2 regions of the Clostridium ljungdahlii DSM 13528 genome follow, and region 1 is predicted to be linked to the other one. Evidence: a T-box and tRNA genes for the amino acid it is inferred to sense, from the RefSeq annotation. Region 1 holds a T-box; the other holds one or more tRNA genes.

The links. A T-box is a leader RNA that pairs with one kind of tRNA and senses whether it is charged. The one in region 1 lies ahead of ileS (isoleucine--tRNA ligase), so its partner is inferred to be a tRNA-Ile.
Region 2: it encodes a tRNA-Ile, which carries the amino acid that the T-box ahead of ileS (isoleucine--tRNA ligase) is inferred to sense. The anticodon was not compared.

The regions. Positions count from the first base shown of each region.
Region 1 covers NC_014328.1:183,206-195,519, reverse strand. Annotated here, with positions in the region: gene CLJU_RS00935 (AAA domain-containing protein) at 1-3,271, opposite strand, end outside; gene CLJU_RS00930 (DedA family protein) at 3,492-4,100, opposite strand; gene CLJU_RS00925 (LacI family DNA-binding transcriptional regulator) at 4,208-5,206, opposite strand; gene ileS (isoleucine--tRNA ligase) at 5,363-8,470, opposite strand; T-box leader at 8,577-8,811, opposite strand; gene CLJU_RS00915 (N-acetylmuramoyl-L-alanine amidase) at 8,889-10,700, opposite strand; gene CLJU_RS00910 (MBL fold metallo-hydrolase) at 10,854-11,486, shown strand; gene CLJU_RS00905 (ArsR/SmtB family transcription factor) at 11,962-12,314, opposite strand, start outside.
Region 2 covers NC_014328.1:4,471,957-4,484,270, forward strand. Annotated here, with positions in the region: gene disA (DNA integrity scanning diadenylate cyclase DisA) at 1-24, opposite strand, end outside; gene radA (DNA repair protein RadA) at 39-1,394, opposite strand; gene CLJU_RS20360 (ATP-dependent Clp protease ATP-binding subunit) at 1,500-3,941, opposite strand; gene CLJU_RS20365 (protein arginine kinase) at 3,962-5,002, opposite strand; gene CLJU_RS20370 (UvrB/UvrC motif-containing protein) at 5,005-5,553, opposite strand; gene CLJU_RS20375 (CtsR family transcriptional regulator) at 5,627-6,109, opposite strand; gene CLJU_RS20380 (hypothetical protein) at 6,316-6,555, opposite strand; gene fusA (elongation factor G) at 6,686-8,770, opposite strand; tRNA gene CLJU_RS20390 (tRNA-Asn) at 8,993-9,067, opposite strand; tRNA gene CLJU_RS20395 (tRNA-Ala) at 9,122-9,197, opposite strand; tRNA gene CLJU_RS20400 (tRNA-Ile) at 9,201-9,277, opposite strand; rRNA gene rrf (5S ribosomal RNA) at 9,283-9,399, opposite strand; rRNA gene CLJU_RS20410 (23S ribosomal RNA) at 9,546-12,314, opposite strand, start outside.

The DNA.
Region 1 (12,314 bases):
ATGCATCTCTAGCCCCGCCATTTACTTTAACAGTGTTTATCGCTGGATAAAATTTTTCACATATTTTAGGATATCTAAGAGGTACTATTTCACCTGAATAGCTTAAATCATTACTGAAGTTTATTATTTCCGGTACGCATCTGAAATGTTCCTTCAACATTAATCTACTTGGAAATACCCTAAGTGCTGTATCATACAAACTAACTTGAAGATCAAACCATTCTTTTTGAGGTATATTTTCCAAGTACTTCTCTATTAAGTCATGCACCACATTCTGATCAATACCTATAGTTTCTGGACTTATTTGTTTGTCATCACCTACTATAACTGCTCTCTTAGCCCTCATAAGTGCACACAATGAGAATATATCGCTCTGACTACTTTCATCAAATATTATTACATCAAACATATTTTTAGATAACTTTATGTTTTCAATAACCCTATTTAAAGGCATAATCCATACAGGTATAACCTTTTTACATTTTTCCATTTCTTTTTGAGCTATCTTCCTATACTGAGGCACCATCTTACCTCTGCCTTTGCCAATTCTTTTTACTGCCTGAGCCCAAGAAAATAAGCTTCTTTTTTCACTTTCCTTAGTTTTAATTATCTGATTATACCAAGTCTTCTTTGATACTATATCTTTTATAAGCACCTTCTCCCTATTTTTTTCATTTTCTATAAGGTCACCTATATTATCATCATTGAAATCATAGGTGCTCTGTAATAAACTATTCCATTTAGCCCACTTCCATGCTTGCCCCCAACTGTTAAACTTTTCCTTATCGTAAGCCCAGTTATCCAATATATTTATGCAAGTTTTGGGACATACTTTTTTCATTTTTCCTATTAACTCATCTATTTTAAGTGATTTATTTTTTACACACTTAATTTCTTCAAATTCATTTAATATCCTCTTAACTTCATCTATATTCAAATTGTCCACAGCTTTATAGAGATCTCTCAACTTTTCCGTAGTTTTTATCAACTTTTTCAATATCTCTATATAGGCTTTGTCTTCATTATATTTATTCATATTCTTTATAAAATTTACGCATTTAATTAAATAATCATAGGTCTCTTTCTTATGCCAATCAATATTTTGTGGAACTGATATTTTCCCAAGAGCCCTTAAGATCTCCCTTTTATACTCCATATCCCAATTTATTATAACATCCAAATAATTTAAATTTTGTTCAATAGCAATAAACTCACTTTCCCTTAAATTAGAGTTTATTGTTTCTCCACCGTAATCTTCCATTACATTATTCCACATAGTCTTTAATGCAGCAAAAATCCTCTCCTGCTGGGTATAGAGTTTAACTATTAAGGCTTGATCCGTATTTTTTAATAAGGCACCATTTACTTTACAATATTCCAGTATATATTTGCATTCAGGATGAAAAATCATAAATACTTTTCCTACTTTTCCCTTTTCATTAAATGCATCAAATAAAATATCAAAGTCTTCTATAAACTTATTTTTGCTTACATTTTCAGGAATCTCTATTTTGCAATTTCTAATCTGATTGTTAATCCTACTCAAGCTCAACATGTATTCGCTGCTTTTGCACAACAAGTCTCTAAATGTTTGCTTTGATATCTTACTATTGTGATAATCTTGAAATACATTCCACCATATATTTTTTTCCTGGAGTTTGGTAATTTTACTTTTACATATATTTGCAAGCTCTAAAACTTTTTCATAGTTGCATTTATTATCGTTAGGTATATGCCACCCTTCTACAGTTTTAATATAATTTTCATATTGGCCATTTAATCTTTTATACTCTGAAATTTTATTATATATTTCATTAAAGTCAGGTAATTTATTTATTATGTTTTTAATGCTATCAAACTTACACTTTTTATCCTTATCTAAATCCCCTAACAGATATATTAACAAATTGAATTCCTTATCTGACAGCGGCATTACTTGATCAATTTTTATTCTATCTTTCATCCAACTATATTTGTCTTTATTGTCTTTGACCCACTTTGCTATATATACAATGTCATACTCTTTTCCCTCATAATTTATACTTCTCTTTTCCCTCTCTCGAATCTTTTTTAATTTTTCATACAGAAGCTCCTCATTTCTCCTGCAAAAGCTTAATTCTTTTTCTAAACTTTTAACTTCTTCATCCATAATTTCTGGATCCATAGAGAGGTTGTCCGTTATTTTTCTTACAGCTTTGTTAAGGTCATTTAACGAATTGATATCGTTTCCCAAAACACTTATACATAAAGGTCTTATTTCTTCAGGTATTTTTTCTGTCAATACTTTAAGTGCTCTACTTGTTTGACTAGTTACAAGTATCTTTTTACCATTTGCCAATAAGTGACATATCAAATTCACTATAGTATGACTTTTTCCCGTTCCAGGTGGTCCTTGTACAACTACTCCATAATTTTCACATATTTTCTTTACTATGCTTTTTTGTTCTGAATTTGCAGGAAGCGGGAATAACAAATTATCCGACACATCCTTCCACTCGCTTTTATCAGCTCCACTGTAATCTGACCCATCTTCATCAACCAAAGCTTTAATGGTCTCAGGTATCTCATATCCATTATCTATTTCATCAATTATATTAGCTATTTCAACCTGCCATAATTTCATACTATTTTTTCTTACCAATATAACGGAGGAATTATAAATAACAGGAAACTGCTCAAAATCAATTTTCTTTTTTAAAACCTTACTCTGACTCAACTTACCCTTAACATTTATGTGGGAAATTAAATTTAAAAATACTGACTTACTTTTTTCTATATTTCTCGGATCTAAATTCAAACGACTTACTTCATCTCCAAGGGAAATAATATCAGACATATTACATTCTTTCAGGCCTTCAAAAATGGAAGTCTCTAACCTAGTCTTACCTGAAGGTATTAATATAAATGAGCCCTTTGCCTTATTAAATTCTATTTTCATTCTAGTAGTCAAAACAGGGTGAAGTATTTTTTCCTTATCTATATTCCATACAATTAAACCATGTCCAAAAACTATCTCAAAATTCTCTCCATTTTTTTCACTTTCCTGGTATAGATTAAAAAACTCCTGATACAGCTTTCCACACTTTTTATTCACCTCAATCCAATTTTCACTGGTAACAGTTTTACTAACAATACATCCAGCCATATGGGAAAACTCTTCTTCCCAGTACAACTTATCATAATCATAAACATTTCTTACGGATTTTTCATTTAGTTTTTTTAATCTTAGCAAATAAGAAAATATCTCTTTTATCTTTTCCCTGTATTCCATAATCCCCCTCCTAATAGTGGTTAACTAATTAATGTATTTACTTTTATGTTAAATTATACCATCATAAGGGAAATACTTCAAAAAAATCGTTAAACAAAATTCAAATATATGTGACGGCATTTTTTTCAATGATTTTATGTACCTTATAAAATACAAATTTCAGCCAAAAAAATTCAGTGAAATATATTTTCACTGAATTTTTTTACTTATTAAATTCCGTCTAAGAATTTTTCCTATTTATTTTTTTATACACTAACTTATACAATACAAATATAATTATAAAAACAACTAATGCTATGTCTGCAAAATGAAACCATTGTCGTATAATTGTCCATTTCTCTCCCATTTTATAACCTGCATATCCTAAAATAATACTCCATATAGAAGATCCAAGTAAAGTGTAAATTATAAATTTTTTAACTTCCATTTTACTTATCCCTGCAGGAAGAGAGATAAAAGTTCTGATTATAGGTAATAGTCGAGAAAAAAACACTATTTTTTCTCCATATTTGCTAAAATAATAATCGCTTTTTTCAATATGGGACCTAGATAATCTGAGTTTTTCCGCGTATTTTTCAACTAAAGGTCTTCCACCTATTTTTCCAATATAATATGCACCTAAAGAACCTATTGTTCCTCCAAATGTACCAACTATTATAACAAGAGGTAAACTTAGTCTTCCCGTATAACTTAGGTATCCTCCAAATGGCAGTATAGCTTCACTTGGAATAGGTATACAGGCACTCTCAAGAGCCATAGCTGCAAATGTGCCTATATACCCCGTTTTATCTAAGACAAAAATAACTATTTCAATTATTTTTTCTACCATTACGTTTTCCTTTCCCTATAATATATATTTTTTTGATTATAATTATATATTATCATTTAATACTTTTGTATTAAATTTTTATAAATAAATTTTTGTCCTAAATAAAATTATTTTTTGCAGGAATCCCTCTCAATCAATTTATGTGACAATACATAGTTCTTTTTTTCAAGTTCTTGCTTATTTATTAATTTTATGAGCATCCTCATTCCAACAGACCCCATGTCATAAGTGGGTTGCGCTACAGTTGTTAGCTTAGGATAAAATATGGAGGCAGAATATATATTGCCAAATCCCATTACATCCACGTCTTCAGGTACCCTAATATTATTATCTCTAAGTGCATTTATAGCTCCCATAGCCACTTCATCACTGGTGCAAAATACTGAATCTACTTTAGTTTTACTGAGTATTTCACTCATTCCTTTGTAACCATCTTTTGCTTTAACATTTCCAAAATAAACCTTACTTTTGTCCAACTTCAGGTTATTTTCCTCAAGAACCTTTCTATACCCTTTGTACCTTACGGCACTAGCATTTGCCATATCTGGATTTTCACCTATGTAAGCTATATTCTTATTTCCATTTTTTATTAGATAAGTTACACCTTCATATGCAGCTTTTTCATTATCAATAGTTACGCTAGGTATACTTTCTTTTTCATTTGTGGTCTCTACTAAAACCATTGGAAGCTGAAGTTGTTTTATGAGATCCAATATTTTTGGTTCTAAGGAATTACTCATATATAAAACTCCATCTACCATCTTCTCTTTCAGAACCTTTAAATATTCCATTTCTTTTTCTATATCTAAATCAGTATTACATAACATTATATTATAATCATATATATTTGCTACATCTTCAGCTCCTCTTACAATCTCAGGATAAAACTGATTAGATATATCCGGGATTATTATCCCTATAGTTCTTGTTCTTTGAGTTTTAAGACTTCTTGCTACTATATTGGGCCTATAACCTAGTTTTTCAATAGCTGTTAAAACCTTTTTTTTAGTTTCTTCATTTACAACGTCTACATCATTAAGTACTCTAGATACTGTAGCTATTGAAACTCCTGCCTCTCTAGCAACGTCTTTAATTGATGCTGCCACCTTATCACCTACCAATTACTTTTTTAATAATTATACTTATAAAATTGACTTATTACAAGCTAATTTACAATATTTCATATATCCAATTAAAACTAATCACTAACTTTAAAATAAATATATATTTAAAATTAGTGATTAGCCTATTTACTAATTGCTTTATTTATTTACTACTTCCATTGCAATATCTAGTTTTTCTCCATTAATGTTACAATTATTATATTCTCTATTGGCATTATAAATAACATCCATAGAAAGAGTTTCTTTTTTTATTCTTTCATCAAACTTTTTCACTACCGCTTCAAGTTTTTCATTACCTGAAATATATAGATTTATCTTATCTGCAACTTCGAAACCACTTTCTTTTCTCATATTTTGAACTTTGCTTAAAATCTCTCTCAAATTTCCTTCTTCTCTAAGTTCTTCTGTAATTGCGGTTTCTAAAACAATTCCAGTGCTTCCTTCTCCTGCAAATGCAAATCCCTCTAAGCCTTCCATTGTAATAAGTAAGTTATCTGAATTTAACTCTATTTCTGACTCTGATATATTTATCTTTACGGTTTCCTTGTCATTTATCTTTTGTGCCAATTCCATTTGATTCATGGATGATATTTCATTCTTTATTTTTGGTATTAATTTACCATATTTTTTACCTAATACAGGTAAATTTGGTTTTATACTAAAGTTAACATACTTTGATAAATCTGCATTAAAAACTATATTTTTAATATTCAATTCATCCTTTATTATATCTCCATAATATTCAGGAAGAGTATTTACACTTATAAGCATTTCAGAAAGAGGCTGCCTATTTTTTATATTAGCACTGTTTCTAGCACTTCTTCCAAGTTTAACTATCTTATAAGCTTCTTCCATATCTTTCTCAAGTTTATCATCTACTGCACTTGAATCATATTCTGGCCATTTACATAAATGAACACTTTCTACTGCATTTTTATCAAGATTTACTACAAGATTTTGATAAATTTCTTCTGTCATAAATGGTACAAATGGTGCAGCTACCAGACATAAAGTATTTAGTACTTTATATAATGTTAAATATGCTCCTATTTTATCATCTGTTAACTTTTGACTCCAGAATCTTGATCTATTTCTTCTTACATACCAGTTTGAAAGTTCATCTACAAAGTTTCCTATATTCTGAGCAGCTTGAGTAATTCTATAATTATCTAAGTGATCTTCAGTTTGCTTTATAAGAGAATTCAATCTGGAGATTATCCACTTATCCATTACATTCTCACTTACAAAATCTTTATAATCCATAGGGTTAAAATTATCTAAATCGGCATAAAGCACATAAAAAGAATATACATTCCATAGGGTACCTAAGAATTTTCTCTGACTATCCTGTACTGCTTCTTCATAAAATCTAGATGGAAGCCATGGTGCACTTTCAGTATAGAAATACCATCTAGCTGCATCTGCTCCTTCATTTTCCAAAATAGTAGAAGGACTTAAAACATTTCCTTTATGCTTTGACATTTTTAATCCGTGTTTATCCAAAACGTGTCCCAGAACCACACAATTTTCAAATGGACTTCTATCAAACATTACAGTAGATATAGCCATAAGAGTATAGAACCATCCTCTAGTCTGGTCTACTGCCTCAGATATAAATTGTGCAGGGAAGTTTTTCTCAAAAACTTCTTTATTTTCAAAAGGATAATGATGCTGTGCAAAAGGCATTGAACCTGAATCAAACCAGCAATCAATTACTTCTGATACTCTCTTCATTTCTTTTCCACAATGAGGACACTTTAACTTAACTCTATCTATATAAGGTTTATGAAGTTCTATATCATCTGGTACATTTATTCCTTTTTCCTTTAATTCTTTAATACTTCCTATGCACTCTCTATGACCACATTCACATTCCCATATTGGAAGAGGTGTACCCCAATATCTTTCTCTGCTAAGTCCCCAATCTATTACTCCTTCAACAAAGTTTCCAAATCTACCAGTTCTTATATTATCAGGATACCAGTTTGTATCATTAGTATTTTTAACTAGTTTATCTCTCATTTGAGACATTCTTATAAACCAAGTATCTCTTGGATAGTATAAAAGTGGAGTATCACATCTCCAACAGAATGGATAGGAGTGAGTAAATTTTTCTGCCTTATAAAGCATTCCTTTTTCTTTTAAATATTCTATTATTTTAGGATCAGCATCTTTTACGAAAAGACCTTTCCATGGAATAACTTCTTCTTTATATCTTCCTTGAGTATCTACAGAATTTGTCATAGGAATATTGTATTTTTTCCCTGTAATACTATCATCTTCACCAAAAGCAGGAGCTGTATGAACTATTCCAGTACCTTCTGTTAAGGTTACATAATCTGCATGAACAACATAATGTGCTTTTCCTTCAAAGGATGCGAAATTGAAGATTGGTTCATAATCAAGTCCAACTAATTCTTCTCCCTTGAACTTTCTTAAGACTTCATATTCTCCCTCTAGCTTTTCTAACATAGCTTCTGCTAGTATTAAATGTTGTTCTTGATTAAGAACTTCTACATAATCATAGCTTTTATTTACAGCTAATGCCATATTATTAGGAAGTGTCCAAGGCGTAGTTGTCCATGCTATCATGTATTTATCTTGGTCCTTAATTTTAAATTTAACATATACTGATGTCTCTTTTACATCTTTATATCCTTGAGAAACTTCATGGGAAGAAAGTGCAGTTCCACATCTAGGACAATATGGCACTATTTTATGACCTTTATATAAAAGATCCTTTTCCCATATTTTTTTAAGTGCCCACCATTCTGATTCTATGTAATCATTGTGATATGTTACATATGGATTATCCATGTCTACCCAGAATCCTAACCTATCAGACATTTCTTTCCATTGGCTTACATAAGTAAATACACTATTCTTACATTTCTTTATAAAATCTTCTACACCGTATTTTTCAATTTGTGGTTTTCCAGAAATCCCAAGACTCTTTTCAACTTCTAGTTCAACAGGAAGCCCATGCGTATCCCAACCTGCTTTTCTCAATACTTTATATCCCCTCATAACCTTATATCTTGGTATAAGATCTTTCATAACTCTAGTTAGAACGTGTCCTATATGAGGTTTGCCATTTGCAGTTGGAGGTCCATCGTAAAAAGTAAAGTATTCACCATCCTCATTTTCTTTAAAACTTTTTTCAACTACTTTTTTATCTTGCCATAATTTTAAAACATCCTTTTCCATCTGTACAAAAGTTTTATCACTATCAATTTTTTTATACATGGATTTAACCCCTTTCTATTCTCATTGTTAAGTTTTTACTATTTTTCAATGTTTATACACCATATAATTTTTAAACTAAAAAATACGCAATAAAAAAACTTCATCCAAATAGGACGAAGTTTAACTCGCTGTACCACCTATGGGTAATAAATTTAAGTACTACCATACTCTATTCTGTAACGTAGAATTACGTAAGAATTTACTAAAGTGATTATAAAAATACTGTTCAATTCTTCAACTCCCAGGTGATTTTCTTTAAGCTTTTCTATGGGTTTTCAGCACTCCCCCACTCTCTGTAAATAAAAACAAACTTAAATACTTTTCCTGTTCAATGTTTTTCAATTACTACCTATATAATTTCCTTTTATTATATTATATGAATTTTCTATTGTCAATTTTTTTAGACAATTTTTTTGTATTATATTCCTAAAACCTGTAATATAGCACTTGCTATGGCTTGTGCAGCTTTACTTCTACCACCATCAGTTCCTAATATTCCCGCATCATTTTTATTGGTAAGAAAACCTAACTCCGTTAAAACCGTTGGTGCAGTAGTATGCTTTGCTATATAAAGCCAGCTTCCATCTTTAAGTCCCCTGCTATAGGTTCCAAGAGCACTAGACAAGCTTTTTTGTATAGCCTCTGCCATTTTCTCTCCCTTTACACTTCCTGTATAATACAGTGTTTCAGTTCCTTCTGCAGCTGGATCATCAAAAGCATTGGTATGAATTGAAATCATATAGGTTGCACCTGCATTGTTTGCAGTATCACATCGTCTTTGAAGACTTTCAGTGACAGTTAAAGAAGTTGTTTTTCGCTCATCTGTAGTCCTAGTATAAATTACTTTCACTCCCTTGGATTCAAGTATTTTCCCAACTTTTAAGCCAACACTTAAAGTTACATCATCCTCTTGAAATCCATTTCCATTTGAACCTATATCACTACCTATGCCATGACCAGGATCTATAACTATCACAGGTGCACCTTCCGATGGTATTACTGGTACTGGCTCTATTTGTTTTGCTTTTACAGTTAAAGTAAATGTTACAGTTTTACTATATCCTGTTACAGTTCCCTTATACGTAAATATACCTACCTTAGATGTGTCAACATTGTTTGGATTCCATACAATATTTACTTTTTTACTAGTTCCATCACTCATGGTAGCTTGTACACTAGTTGGCAGAGAATACTTACTTCCTACAATTATACTATCCGATAAGTTAGATATTGAACTTACATTTACTGTATTTTCTTCCTGAAGAGATGGTAAAGACTTTAAAATTCCATTTGCAATAGCTGATGCACTTTTATTTTGAAAATCTTCACTTCCAATTAATTGGCTTTCCTTAGGATTAGTCATAAAGCCAAGTTCAACCATAACAGCTGGTGCTGTAGTTCCCATCAGTATTTTATGCTGAGCTGTCCCTTCTTTAATCCCTCTGTTAGAGAGTCCTGTATAACTTATTAAGTCACTTTGAATATTATTTGCTGTATTTTTAGCAGAATCATTTGAAGCTCTATAATAAGTTTCTATTCCATTCACCAAGGCACTTCCCGTATAGCAATTAACATGCAGACTGACAAACAAATTTGATTTTGCGTTATTTGCTATGTCAAAACGAGCTTGTAAATTTGTACTATCATTCCAGGTTACATTATCATCTTTCCTGGTGTAAACCACGTTTACTCCATTTTGCTCTAATATTTTTCCAGTCTTTAGTGCCACAGACAAATCTACATCTTTTTCTTTCAATCCTGCTTCACTTATATTTCCTGCATCAGTTCCTCCATGACCAGCATCAATTGTAACAGTATATTTGTTATTAGAACTTGGGTTAGATTTCACTCCAAATTGCACCTTAGCTTCGCTGGACAGATTTTTCCCATTTACAGCTTTTACTCCACTTTTTACAATTAAATTATAGGTTTTACCATATGCATACTGGCTTTTAGGGGTAACTACTACACCCATCCCATCCTTTTCAACCTGCAAAGATATGGGGACAGCATTTCCTGTACTATCTGTTACCACTATGTTTGAATCATTTACTGTATCTTGGTCTAATTTCATGTTGAACTTTATATTCCAGGACTTATTGGTTTCCACATCATTTCCTATAGTAATTCCGCTGTAATTAATTGCATGTACAGTATTTCCTTTTGCAAACATAATTAATACAAATATAAGACTTAATAATATCATCATAGAAATTCTTGTAATCTTCAAATAATGACCCCCGTTCAGCAGAATAATTGCCTTAGTGTAACATATACTATTATAATTATAGTATAAAAAATGAGAATTTTGTACTTAAAAATTGTTATGTTAACATATTAATTCAAAATAATCAAAACATATTTTACAAAGGGGCGATATTCTATGAAAATAAGATGGTTTGGTCATTCAAGTTTCTTATTTGAAGATTCAAAAGGTAGAAAACTTTTAACAGATCCTTTTGACGAAACTGTAGGCTATAAAACTTTTAAAGGAGACGTTGATGTCGTTACAATAAGCCACAATCATTTTGACCACTGTTATACTGAAAAGATAAACTACAAACATATTATAAATAAAATAGGCGCTTTTAATCTGTGTGATATACCTATCTATGGTATACCTTCTTATCACGATAAAGTTAAAGGTGCAAAACGAGGTGAAAATATAATATTTATCATTGAAATGGACGATTATAGGATATGTCACCTTGGAGATGTTGGATATGTATTATCTCCGGAAGAGATAAAAAGTTTAGGGTCTATAGATGTGCTTTTGATTCCCATAGGAGGAAATTTCACTATAGATGGAAAAGAGGCTGCTGAACTTGCAAAATCCATCAATAGCCACATAATAATTCCAATGCATTATAAAACTTCTCAGTTAACTTTTGAATTAGATGGATTAGAAAAATTTCTTAAATATATGAAAAATACAGAAAGAATTGAAAGCAATACATTAACTCTAGATAACAAACCTGAAGATTTTAATCTAGTTAAAATTCTTAACTTTAAGTAACTTACTAATATTAAGTGATTCTTAGGTTTAGGTGGAGTTATACCTTTTCTCCATCTGAATCTTATTAACAGTACTCTTAGTGTCTTTAGCACTTAGAATATATTATTCTTTAGGGGGGAAGACCTTATCCAGGCGTGCAGCAGTGCTTATCCCCCATCGCATACAGGAATATACTTACAAAGTTCATTACTGAAAAAACTTTTTATAAGATTTTATAACTAAAAAATCAACTTATACGCAGGCATATTTTTACAATAGAGAAGCTCTTTTAAATATTTTGTATATAAATCTTAGGTAAAAATTTTTAAAAAACCTAGAACTTTTGAACTGTTTGAGGTACGAGTTTTCAAAAGTTCTCAGTATTTTTTTAAATTTTTCCTTTAGACTTATCAAAATATTTAACTGAGCTGAAGATTGTAAAAGATATCCGGAGTATAAGTTGATTTTTTGCTTATAAACCTCATATAACTACACTCTAATTATGTTTTACATGTTCTAATCCTGCATTAATCAACTTATTTATATGTTCATCATCTAGGGAATAATACACCGACTTTCCCTCTCTTCTAAACTTAACTAGCCTTGCAGTCTTTAAAATTCTAAGTTGATGAGATATTGCAGACTGACTCATTTGGAGTATTTCTGTAATATCACAAACACATAATTCCTTTTTAAATAATGCATATATAATCTTAATTCTTGTATAATCCCCCAGCACCTTAAAAAGTGCTGATAAATCCATAAAAGTCTTTTCATCCAACATACTTTTTCTGACACATTCTATGCAATCCTTATGAATTTCAGTACAAGAGCAAACTTCAATTTCCG
Region 2 (12,314 bases), 340 kb from region 1:
TTCTTTATCTTTTTCTAATCTCAAAATCATCACCCTAATTAAAAAACTTTATTTAATGCCTCCTTTAGGGAGGATACACCTATAACATTTATATCTTTAGAATTTACCTTTTCCTTATTTCTATCTGGTATTATTATATTCCTAAATCCCATTTTTTTTGCTTCATTTACTATTCTATCACAAAATGATACTGGTCTAACTTCACTTGTAAGTCCAACTTCACCTACTGCTAAAAGATTATCTAGTCCAATTTCCCTAGATTTAGCACTAGATATAAGTGCAAGTGCAAGCCCTAAATCTCCGAAAGTTCCTTCTATCTTAAGTCCCCCCACTACATTTACATAAACATCACAATTATAAAATGTAATTCTAAGTTTTTTCTCAAGTACCGCTAAAATTAAATTTAATCTAGAAATATCTACTCCAACGGCTGTTCTTCTTGGCATAACTGCTTTAGTTTCGCTAACCAACGCTTGTATTTCTACTAGTATAGGTCTTCTTCCTTCCATTATACCAATAATTACAGAACCTTCTTTTTGAAATTCTCTATCTTCTAAAAATGCTGCAGAAGGATTTAATATTTCTTTAAGTCCGCTTCCTGCCATTTCAAATACACCAATTTCACTGGTAGTACCAAAACGATTTTTTACAGTTCTTAAAATTCTTAGCTCTCCAGTTCTTTCTCCTTCAAAAGACAGTACAGTATCCACCATGTGCTCTAGTACCCTAGGTCCTGCTAGCTCACCCTGCTTTGTAACATGTGCCACTATAAAAAAAGATATATTATTAGACTTCCCTATACGCATAATATCGTTAGAAGTTTCCCTTACTTGAGACACACTACCCGGTGCTGAGCTAATAGATTCTTTAAATAAAGTCTGAATAGAATCCACTACTACAAATACGGGTTTAGTTTGTTCTATATGAGCTTTTATTTTATCAATATTAACTTCTGAAACTATATAAAGATCATTAGACAAAGAATCAAGTCTATCTCCCCTCATCTTTATCTGTTCTTCTGACTCTTCTCCTGAGACATACAGCACTTTCCCATATTTTTCAGCAATATTGCTGGCTGTCTGTAAAAGCAGAGTTGATTTTCCAATACCAGGAGCCCCGGATATAAGTGTTATTGAACCTTTTACAATACCTCCTCCAAGAACTCTATTCAATTCCATTATACCAGTATCTAGCCTTTCGTATTCACCAGATTTTATATTATTTATACTTTTTGGCGTGCTGCTAAATTTCATATTAGAAAATGTTACTTCCTGAGGTGACTTAATCTCTTCTATCATGCAGTTCCATTTATTACAGTTAGGACATTTACCAAGCCACTTTGGGGATTCATATCCACATTCCTGGCATACAAAAACCGTTTTTTTCTTTACCATTGAATCATCTCTTCCTGTATAAATCGATAAAAATAGCTAAATTTATATAAAAATTAAACTTTATACTGTAAAAAGTATAAAGTTTAATTTTATGTGAGTCAATCATTAATTGACTTTATTAAATGATAATTCTCCTTTTTCTACAACTACTTTAACTTTATCTCCTTTTTTAACATTACCTCTAAGCATTTCTTCAGAAAGTTTATCTTCTACAGTTTTTGTAATTGCTCTTCTAAGCGGTCTTGCACCATAAGTTAAATCAAAGCCTTCTTTTGCCAAAAGCTCCTGCGCTTTATCTGTAAATCCAATTTCTATTTCCTGATCTTTAAGCCTTGAGGAAACATCTTTTAACATGAGTTTTACTATTTGTTTTAAATCTTCCTCTTCTAACTGGTGGAAGACTATAATATCATCTATTCTGTTTAAAAACTCAGGTCTAAAAGAATTTTTAAGTTCCTCCATTATATTATCTTTCATCTTTTCATATTGACTTTCCTTGTCATCACCTTTAGCAGCAGTAAATCCCATAGATTTTTGTTTTCTAATGGTAGCTGCTCCTACATTAGAAGTCATTATTATTATGGTATTTTTAAAGTTTATTGTTTTTCCTTTTCCATCGGTTAATCTTCCATCTTCAAGTATTTGAAGTAATATATTAAATACTTCTGGGTGTGCTTTTTCTATTTCATCAAACAATACTACTGAATAAGGATTTCTTCTTACTTTTTCAGTAAGCTGTCCTCCTTCATCATAGCCTACATACCCTGGAGGCGATCCTATAAGTCTAGATACTGTATGCTTTTCCATATATTCCGACATATCAATTCTTATCATATTGTTTTCGTCGCCAAACATAGCCTCTGCCAAAGCTTTTGACAACTCAGTTTTTCCAACACCTGTAGGCCCCAAAAATATAAATGAACCTATAGGTCTCTTTGGATCTTTAAGCCCAACTCTAGCCCTTCTTACTGCCTTAGAAATGGATTTAACTGCTTCATCTTGACCTACTACTCTCTTATGAAGAATTTCCTCTAGTTTGAGCAATCTCTCTGATTCTTTTTCAGTTAACTTCTCTACAGGTATATTGGTCCACTGAGATACCACTGATGCAATTTGGTCTTCTCCTACCGTAAGTGTTGATACTTCTTTTTTAGTCTTCCAGTTAGTTTTTAATCCTTCTAACTTATTTTTTAATTCCTTTTCTTTATCCCTTAAACTAGCAGCTTTTTCAAAATCCTGTACTCTAATAGAATCCTCTTTTTCCTTAGTTGCCTTTTCTAATTCTTCTTCTAAATTTTTTAAATCTGGTGGGGCAATTAAATTTTGTATTCTAACTTTAGCAGCTGCTTCATCTATAAGATCAATTGCCTTATCAGGTAAATATCTATCTGTAATATATCTATCTGATAAATTTACTGCTGCATCTATAGCTTCATCTATTATTTTTACTCTATGATGAGCCTCATATTTATCTCTAAGACCTTTTAATATTAAAACTGCCTCCTCCTTAGTAGGTTCTCCTACTATTATAGGCTGAAATCTTCTTTCAAGTGCAGCATCCTTTTCAATGTATTTTCTATATTCATCTATAGTAGTGGCTCCTATGCATTGTATTTCTCCTCTAGCTAAAGCTGGTTTTAATATATTAGATGCATCTATAGCACCTTCTGCTGCTCCCGCTCCTATTATAGTATGAATTTCATCTATGAATAATATTACATTACCTGATTTTCTTATCTCTTCCATAACTTTTTTAAGTCTTTCTTCAAATTCTCCTCTATATTTTGATCCCGCTATCATTGAAGAAAGATCTAATGTTACTACTCTTTTTCCCCTTAAAAGTTCAGGTATATTACACGATACTATCTTTTCTGCCAATCCTTCTGCAATTGCAGTTTTACCTACACCAGGGTCTCCTATTAGACAAGGATTATTCTTAGTTCTTCTACTTAGTATTTCCAAAACCCTCTGAGTTTCTTTATCTCTTCCTATAACAGGGTCCAACTTTCCCTCTTTTGCCATGTCTGTTAAGTCTCTTCCAAACTGATCTAAAGTTGGGGTTGGCTCTCCATTTTCTTTCTTAGTACTGTTTGAATTCATTGATGATTGCTCTCCCGAAAGTGAATCCACAAGTTCCTTCCTCAGCTTATTAAAATCTACTCCCAAATTATTTAAAATAGTAAACGCAACTCCCTCTGCTTCTCTTATAAGTGCAAGTAGGATATGCTCTGGACTTATATAGTTATGGTTTAGATTTCTGGCTTCAAACAAACTTAGCTCTAAAAGCCTTTTTGTCCTTGGAGTAAGAGGGATTTCTTTATTGTACAAATTTATTTCTCCCCTACCCTCATATTCTTCTATAAAATTTCTTACTGTTTCAATGTTTACATTCATATCACTTAAAAGATTCCTGGATATTCCTTCTTCTTTTAATATTCCCAAAAGTATATGTTCTGTACCTACATATCCATGTTGAAGTGCTTGTGCTTCTTCTTGAGCATAAACTAATACTTTTTGTGCTCTTTCCGTAAATCTTCCAAACATCATAGTATATTTCACCATCCTTCTTATTGAACTTTATCAATATTTAATTTTTCTTTTACAATTTTTGCCCTATTAAGATTCATTTCAATGGCTGATAAAATTTTCTCATTTCCATCTTGTATTGTAGCAGGCTGTGTACTTACTAAAAGATTATTCAAAGTTGCCTTGCTTATATTCTTAATTATTCCCATTTCAACGCCTAATCTTACATCAGACAAAAGTTTGAAACATTCATTTACATTTAAAATCACTGCTGATTTTAATATACCCAATGCTCTGTAAATTTTATCTTCTACCTCATATTTAAATTTTTTCATAAGATTTTCTCTAGAAGCCTTTTCTTCATTTGTTACCTGAACAACTACAGCTTTTAAATTGCTCAGTATTTCCTCTTCGCTTCTACCTAAAGTAACCTGATTGGAAATTTGATATATATTCCCTATGGCCTTTGAACCTTCACCATACAATCCTCTAACAGTCATTCCAACTTGAGATAATGCATTTAAAAATCCATTCATCTGATTGTTTAAAGAAAGTGCTGGCAAATGCAGCATAACAGAAGCTCTAAGTCCCGTTCCTATATTAGTAGGACATGCTGTAAGATAACCTAACTTTTCATCAAATGCATACTTTAAATTTCCTTCCAATAAATCATCTATTTTATCACTTACATTATACACTTCTTCTAAATTTAACCCTGCTGTTATACATTGAATTCTAATATGATCTTCTTCATTTATCATAATACTTATAGTCTGCTGATTATCTAGTATAAAAGCAGATTTGTGGCTGTTATCTATCAAATTTTTGCTTATAAGGTGCTTTTCCAGATAATTTCGCTTCTCATTATCAGTTTCTTCCCACAAATAATTGGTCTTAAATGTGTCCTTATTACTAGAAGGTGTATAAAAAGCATTCTCTACTAGTTTGATTACCTCTTTGCTTTTTTCTTCATTTAATTTATGTGGAAATGGAACTTCAGCCAAATTTCTAGCTAATCTTATCCTGCTACTTATTACCAAACCGCCGTTGCTGTCATCACAAGTAGTCGTCCAATTATTCAAAGTTAACCCTCCTTCCTATTTTCGTTGCTCACATGAACTTGTTTCTCAATTTCTTTTATAGCATCTCTTATAGTTGCTGCTTTTTCATACTCCTCTAAGGATACTGCCTTTTGAAGATCTGACTTTAACTTCAAAAGCTTATTTCTTTCAATAATACTTTTTCCCTGATTTTTAGGTATTTTACCTGTATGACCTAAATTTGCTTGAACCCTCTTAATTACAGGTCCTAAAATATTACTAAAATTTTTATAGCACTCACTGCATCCTAAAAGACCTGTTTTTTTAAATTCACTATAAGATGTACCACAAGTTTTACAAGATATATCAAAGGTTTTATGTTCTTCATTATTGCCACTTGTCATATAATCCATGATTCCACTTAAAATATTTTGGAATCCAAATGGAGAAACAAAGTCTATTTGAGGTACAAAATTAAGTTCTCCCTTTTCCATAGCACATTTTTCACATAAATTAATATCCTGCTTGGAACCATTTATTATTTTTGTTATATGAACTGTAGCTTCATTCTTCTTACATATATCACAAATCATATCATCACTCCTATGCATATATGATTAACATTTAATGTAATTTAATACAATAAATATTATATCATATATTTATCTATCTATTCATACCAAATTTAGGGCTTCTAAATATAACTACTATAATTGATTTTAATATATCTGCCCTCAATTTATTTTTATTATTCAATGCAATATTTAGTGTCCTATCATTTATTATAGTCTTTAATATTATGTTTTCTCTTTCCGTTATAACTTGCTCTTCAAGTAGCGTTTCTATAAGCTGTGCAGCAGTATTGTATGTTATGGTATCCCCTATTTTTTCTATTATACTTTTAAGTAAATTCTCATTACAGTCAAATTCTACTTTTCGTATAATTATACATCCGCCGCCGCCCCTCTTGCTTTCTATGTAGTAACCTTTATCCATAGTAAATCTAGTAGTCAATACATAATTTATCTGGGAGGGCGCACAGCTAAAATAATTAGCTAGTTCGTTTCTGCCAATTTGAAGTTTAGTCTCCTCACTATTATTAAGCATTTCTTTTATAAAGTCTTCTATTATATCTGATAATCTTGCCAATTTACCACCTTCTTGACTTTGACTTTCTTTGACCTTAAATTAATAATATTATTAATTTAGGTTTTATTCAACTTCTATATTTCACTAAATATATTTGTTTTATACATAAATACTAAGTTCAAATACTATTTTCTCCATTTTTCTAATACATACTATTGTATACTGTTTATATGTGTTAAATAAGAATAGTCACCCTGTAGAATAATTTAATCCTCATTCTTAAATGCTTTTATACAATACTTTCCTCCATCACAGGGCCTATTTGGATTAACAGTAAAATACTTATTTTTTAACATATTGCATACTATCTCTACATTTTCATTTTCATTGCTATCTACAACTATAGTTAATTTATCATTTTTATTTACTATTGCTATATAATCATATATACTACTATAATCCTCTAAAGTAATTTTACCTTTTATGCTCATTTTATATTCAGACATATAATCTCTCCTTAATTGAAAAGTTCATCTAATGATTAATAAAATTATTATTCATTGTAGTGAATTAAAATATACACAATATTTAGTTTTAAAAAGCCTCAATAGAATTATATTCTATTGAGGCTGAAATTTATTCTTGCCTAACTTTTATTTTATTTTTGCTTTCTATTATCTTATTTGCTTGAACATCTGGGACTTCTTCATATCTTTCAAATTTCATATTGAAACTTCCTCTAGCTTGAGTCATGGACCTTAAATCTGTAGCATATTTAAACATTTCTGCTTCAGGTACTTCAGCTATTATTATCTGATTCTTGCCGGAAGTTTCCATTCCCAGTACTCTACCTCTTCGTTTATTTATATTCCCAATTATATCTCCCATATACTCTTCAGGGACACATACTTCTACATGTAAAATTGGTTCTAATAATACAGGATCAGCTTCTAAAATTCCTTTCTTATAGGCTAAAGATGCTGCTACCTTAAAAGCCATTTCTGAAGAGTCTACTGGATGATATGATCCATCATGTAATGTAGCTTTTATCCTTATTATAGGGTATCCAGCTAAAACCCCATGACTAATACATTCTCTAAGCCCTTTTTCAACTGCCGGTATATACTGTCTTGGAACTACTCCCCCTACTACTTTATCCACAAATTCTAAATCATCTTCATTATCATTTCTTGGCTCAAACTTGATTTTTACATCTCCATACTGTCCATGTCCTCCTGATTGCTTTTTGTGTTTGCCCTGTACATCTGAGGTTTTCCTTATTGTTTCTCTATAATGTACTTTTGGTTCTCTCAGAATAACATCCGTCCCAAATTTAGACTTTAATTTAGATGATATCACGTCAATATGAACTTCACCCTGTCCAGAAATTATAGTCTCTGCATTTTCTATATCTCTAGATATCTTAAAAGTAGGATCTTCCTCTAACAATTTACTTAATCCATTAAATATTTTATCCTCATCATTTTTAGATTTAGGTAGCATGGCCATCGAAATTACTGGTTCTGGAAATTCAATATCTTTAAATACGACCAAAGACGATGGATCACATAAGGTATCCCCTGTGCTGGCAAATTGTAGTTTAGCAACAGCACCCAAATCTCCAGCTCCTATTTCCGATACAGGTATCTGCTGTTTTCCCTTTAAAAAATATAAGGTTCCTATTTTTTCACTTTTATCTTTTTTTACATTATATACTGTCATATCTGATTTAAGCTTACCAGTCATAACTCTAAATAGAGATAACTTACCTACAAAAGGGTCAGCTATAGTTTTAAAAATAAAAGCTGAAAATGGACTTTTTTCATCTACTTTAACTACAACCTGTGATTTTTGTTCTAAATTAACATCAATTACCTCTGAAGTTTCAGGAGATGGGAAACATTGGATTATATCTTCTAATAAAGTATCTATTCCTATCCCATTTACAGCAGATCCGCACATTACAGGTGCAATTTCACCTCTTGAACAGCCTCTTACTAATCCTTTGTAAATGTCCTCATCACTTAAAGTACCCTCACTAAAATATTTATCTAAAAGTTCCTCATCTGTTTCTGCCACAGCTTCCATAACCATATCTCTACATTTTGTGATTTTATCCAAAATATCTTTTGGTATAGTAGTTTCCTCTGCTATGTTCTTATTATTCATTATTTTAGCTTTTCCTGAAATAACGTTTACAATTCCTTTAAAATTATTTTCCGTTCCTATAGGATATTGAATTGGTACTACAGACATACCAAACTTTTCTTTTAATTCTGCCAATGTTTTATCAAAATTTGAATTTTCTCTATCCAACTTATTTATATAAAAAGCTCTAGGAAGTTTACTTTTATTGACACCACTCCAAGATTTCTCAGCTCCCACTTGAATTCCAGATACACTTGATAAAACAATTATAGCTACATCAATTGCCCTCAGTCCTTCCATAGTCTCTCCTATAAAGTCAAAATATCCTGGCATATCAACTAAATTTATCTTTGTATTTTTCCATTCACAAGAAGCTAAAGATGAAGCTATGGATATTTTTCTCTTTTTTTCTTCAATATCGTAATCACTAACAGTACTTCCATCTTCAATTCTTCCAAACCTATCAATAACTTTTGTGTAATAAAGTATTGCTTCTGTTAATGTAGTTTTACCAGAACCGCTATGCCCAATAAATCCTACATTTCTTAAATTATTTACTGAATATTTTTTCATAAGCAATCCCTCCCCTTACTTTTCGATTAATTATATATTCTATTTGCTAATTAAAATTCCTCCTACAATTAATTAAATTTTCAAAATAATTTTACTTTTATATTATTATCTATGAAAACAAGTACCTAAAATATGCACTTCATAAAAAATAAACCAAAGGTGAGCTACCTTTGGTTTATTTTTACTAATCTATTTTAATTAAATAAATTCAAAAAATAAAAATGGCTCCGTGGAGAGGGCTCGAACCTCCAACCCTTCGGTTAACAGCCGAATGCTCAACCATTGAGCTACCACGGAACAATCTATGCAGTGTATTTCTTTAAAAAACGAGTAACAAAATGTTACTCGTTTTGGTGGAGATAAAGAGATTCGAACTCTTGACCCTCTGCGTGCAAGGCAGATGCTCTCCCAGCTGAGCTATACCCCCGCATGGTGGACCTTCAGGGACTCGAACCCCGGACCCACCGGTTATGAGCCGGTTGCTCTAACCAACTGAGCTAAAGATCCTTATTACCTGGCAGCGACCTATTCTCCCACAGAGCCTCCCCTGCAGTACCATCGGCACCCTGAAGCTTAACCTTCCTGTTCGGTATGGAAAGGGGTGTTACCTTCACGTCATTACCACCAGATATTTTCTTATCACAGTTTTATATTATACAGTGCTTTTAAACAACTGTCAATACTAAACATGAATTTAACTATAAAAATTTTATAGTTAAAGAAGAACTTTGTCCTCTCAAAATTGCACAGTAAACTTTTTTTCTTTCGTTTTTATTTGGTCAAGCCCTCGACCTATTAGTATCAGTCAGCTTAACAAGTTGCCCTGCTTACACCTCTGACCTATCTCCTCGTGTTCTTCGAGGGGTCTTACTAGCTTACGCTATGGGAAATCTTATCTTGAGGTGGGCTTCACACTTAGATGCTTTCAGCGTTTATCCCTTCCCAACTTGGCTACCCAGCTATGCTCCTGGCGGAACAACTGGTTCACCAGCGGTCGGTCCATCCCGGTCCTCTCGTACTAAGGACAGCTCCTCTCAAATTTCCTGCGCCCGCGACGGATAGGGACCGAACTGTCTCACGACGTTCTGAACCCAGCTCGCGTGCCGCTTTAATGGGCGAACAGCCCAACCCTTGGGACCTACTTCAGCCCCAGGATGCGACGAGCCGACATCGAGGTGCCAAACCTCCCCGTCGATGTGAACTCTTGGGGGAGATCAGCCTGTTATCCCCGAGGTAGCTTTTATCCGTTGAGCGATGGCCCTCCCACGAGGTACCACCGGATCACTAAGCCCGACTTTCGTCCCTGCTCCACCTGTTTGTGTCGCAGTCAAGCTCCCTTCTGCCTTTGCACTCTTCGAAGAATTTCTAACCCTTCTGAGGGAACCTTTGTACGCCTCCGTTACTTTTTAGGAGGCGACCGCCCCAGTCAAACTGCCCGCCTAACATTGTCCCGTCTCCAGTTTCATGGAGCCCGGTTAGAATTCCAGTACTATCAGGGTGGTATCCCAACATCGACTCGGTAATGGCTGGCGCCACTACTTCCTAGTCTCCCACCTATCCTGTACAGACAATACCGAAATTCAGTGCTAAACTGCAGTAAAGCTCTACGGGGTCTTTCCGTCCAATCGCGGGTAGCAAGCATCTTCACTTGCACTTCAATTTCGCCGGATTTGTTGTCGAGACAGTGCTCAAATCATTACGCCATTCGTGCGGGTCGGAACTTACCCGACAAGGAATTTCGCTACCTTAGGACCGTTATAGTTACGGCCGCCGTTTACTGGGGCTTAAGTTCTGACCTTCGCTTGCGCTAAGTCTTCCCCTTAACCTTCCAGCACCGGGCAGGCGTCAGCTCCTATACTTCAGCTTTCGCTTTAGCAGAAACCTGTGTTTTTGATAAACAGTTGCTTGAGCCTTTTCTCTGCGGCCACTTGCGTGGCTCCCCTTCTCCCTAAGTTACGGGGTTAATTTGCCTAGTTCCTTAACAACAATTCTTCCGATGGTCTTAGGATTCTCTCCTCACCTACCTGTGTCGGTTTGCGGTACGGGCACATAAAAACTCCATAGAGACTTTTCTCGGCAGCGTGAAATCAGGTACTTCCCCTTGCGGGTTCCCCATAACACCTCATCATTGATATACCGGATTTTCCTGGTATACCTGACTCGATGCTTAGACATACATCCATTTGTATGCACACCTTATCCTCCTGCGTCATCCCTTTTGTCAAACGCTTTTATGCGGTATCGGAATTTCAACCGATTGTCCATCACCTACGCCTTTCGGCCTCGGCTTAGGTCCCGACTTACCCTGGGCGGACGAACCTTCCCCAGGAAACCTTAGGTTTTCGACCAATAAGATTCTCACTTATTTCTCGCTACTTATGCCAGCATTCTCTCTCCTGTACAATCCACCGTTCCTTCCGGTACGACTTCTACTCATACAGGATGCTCCTCTACCACTCTTTCGAGTCCACAGCTTCGGTGGTAAGTTTTAGCCCCGGACATTTTCGGCGCATGATCTCTTGACTAGTGAGCTATTACGCACTCTTTAAATGAGTGGCTGCTTCTGAGCCAACATCCTAGTTGTCTTAGAAATCACACATCCTTTCCCACTTAACTTACACTTTGGGACCTTAGCTGGTGGTCTGGGCTGTTTCCCTTTTGACCACGGATCTTATCATTCGCAGTCTGACTGCCGGAATTCAAGTATATGGCATTCGGAGTTTGATAAGGTTCAGTAACTGTTGTCAGCCCCTACCCCATTCAGTGCTCTACCTCCATTACTCATTTCCGACGCTAGCCCTAAAGCTATTTCGAGGAGAACCAGCTATCTCCGAGTTCGATTGGAATTTCTCCGCTATCCACAGCTCATCCCATGGTTTTTCAACACCAACGTGGTTCGGTCCTCCACGGAATTTTACTTCCGCTTCAACCTGGCCATGGATAGGTCACTCGGTTTCGGGTCTACAACATACAACTTTTCGCCCTTTTCAGACTCGGTTTCCCTCCGGCTCCGTACCTTAAGTACTTAACCTTGCTGCATATCGTAACTCGCTGGCTCGTTCTACAAAAAGCACGCCGTCGTACTTTACGTACTTCGACTGTTTGTGGACACACGGTTTCAGGTTCTATTTCACTCCCCTCCCGGGGTTCTTTTCACCTTTCCCTCACGGTACTCCTTCTCTATCGGTCACCAGGTAGTATTTAGCCTTGGGAGGTGGTCCTCCCTGTTTCCCACAAGGTTTCTCGTGTCTCGTGGTACTCTGGATTAGATCTGACTGCTCTTTGTTTTCATTTACAGGGCTTTTACCTTCTCCGGCGGAGCCTTCCAGCTCTCTTCAATTAACACTTCACAGTTTTTATGACCTATCCGCAACCCCAGGAACAAGTTCCTGGTTTGGGCTCTTTCCCTTTCGCTCGCCGCTACTTAGGAAATCGATGTTTCTTTCTCTTCCTCCGGGTACTTAGATGTTTCAGTTCCCCGGGTTTGCCTCTACAAACCTATGTATTCAGTTTGCAGTACCTAGCGTTGTCTAGGTGGGTTTCC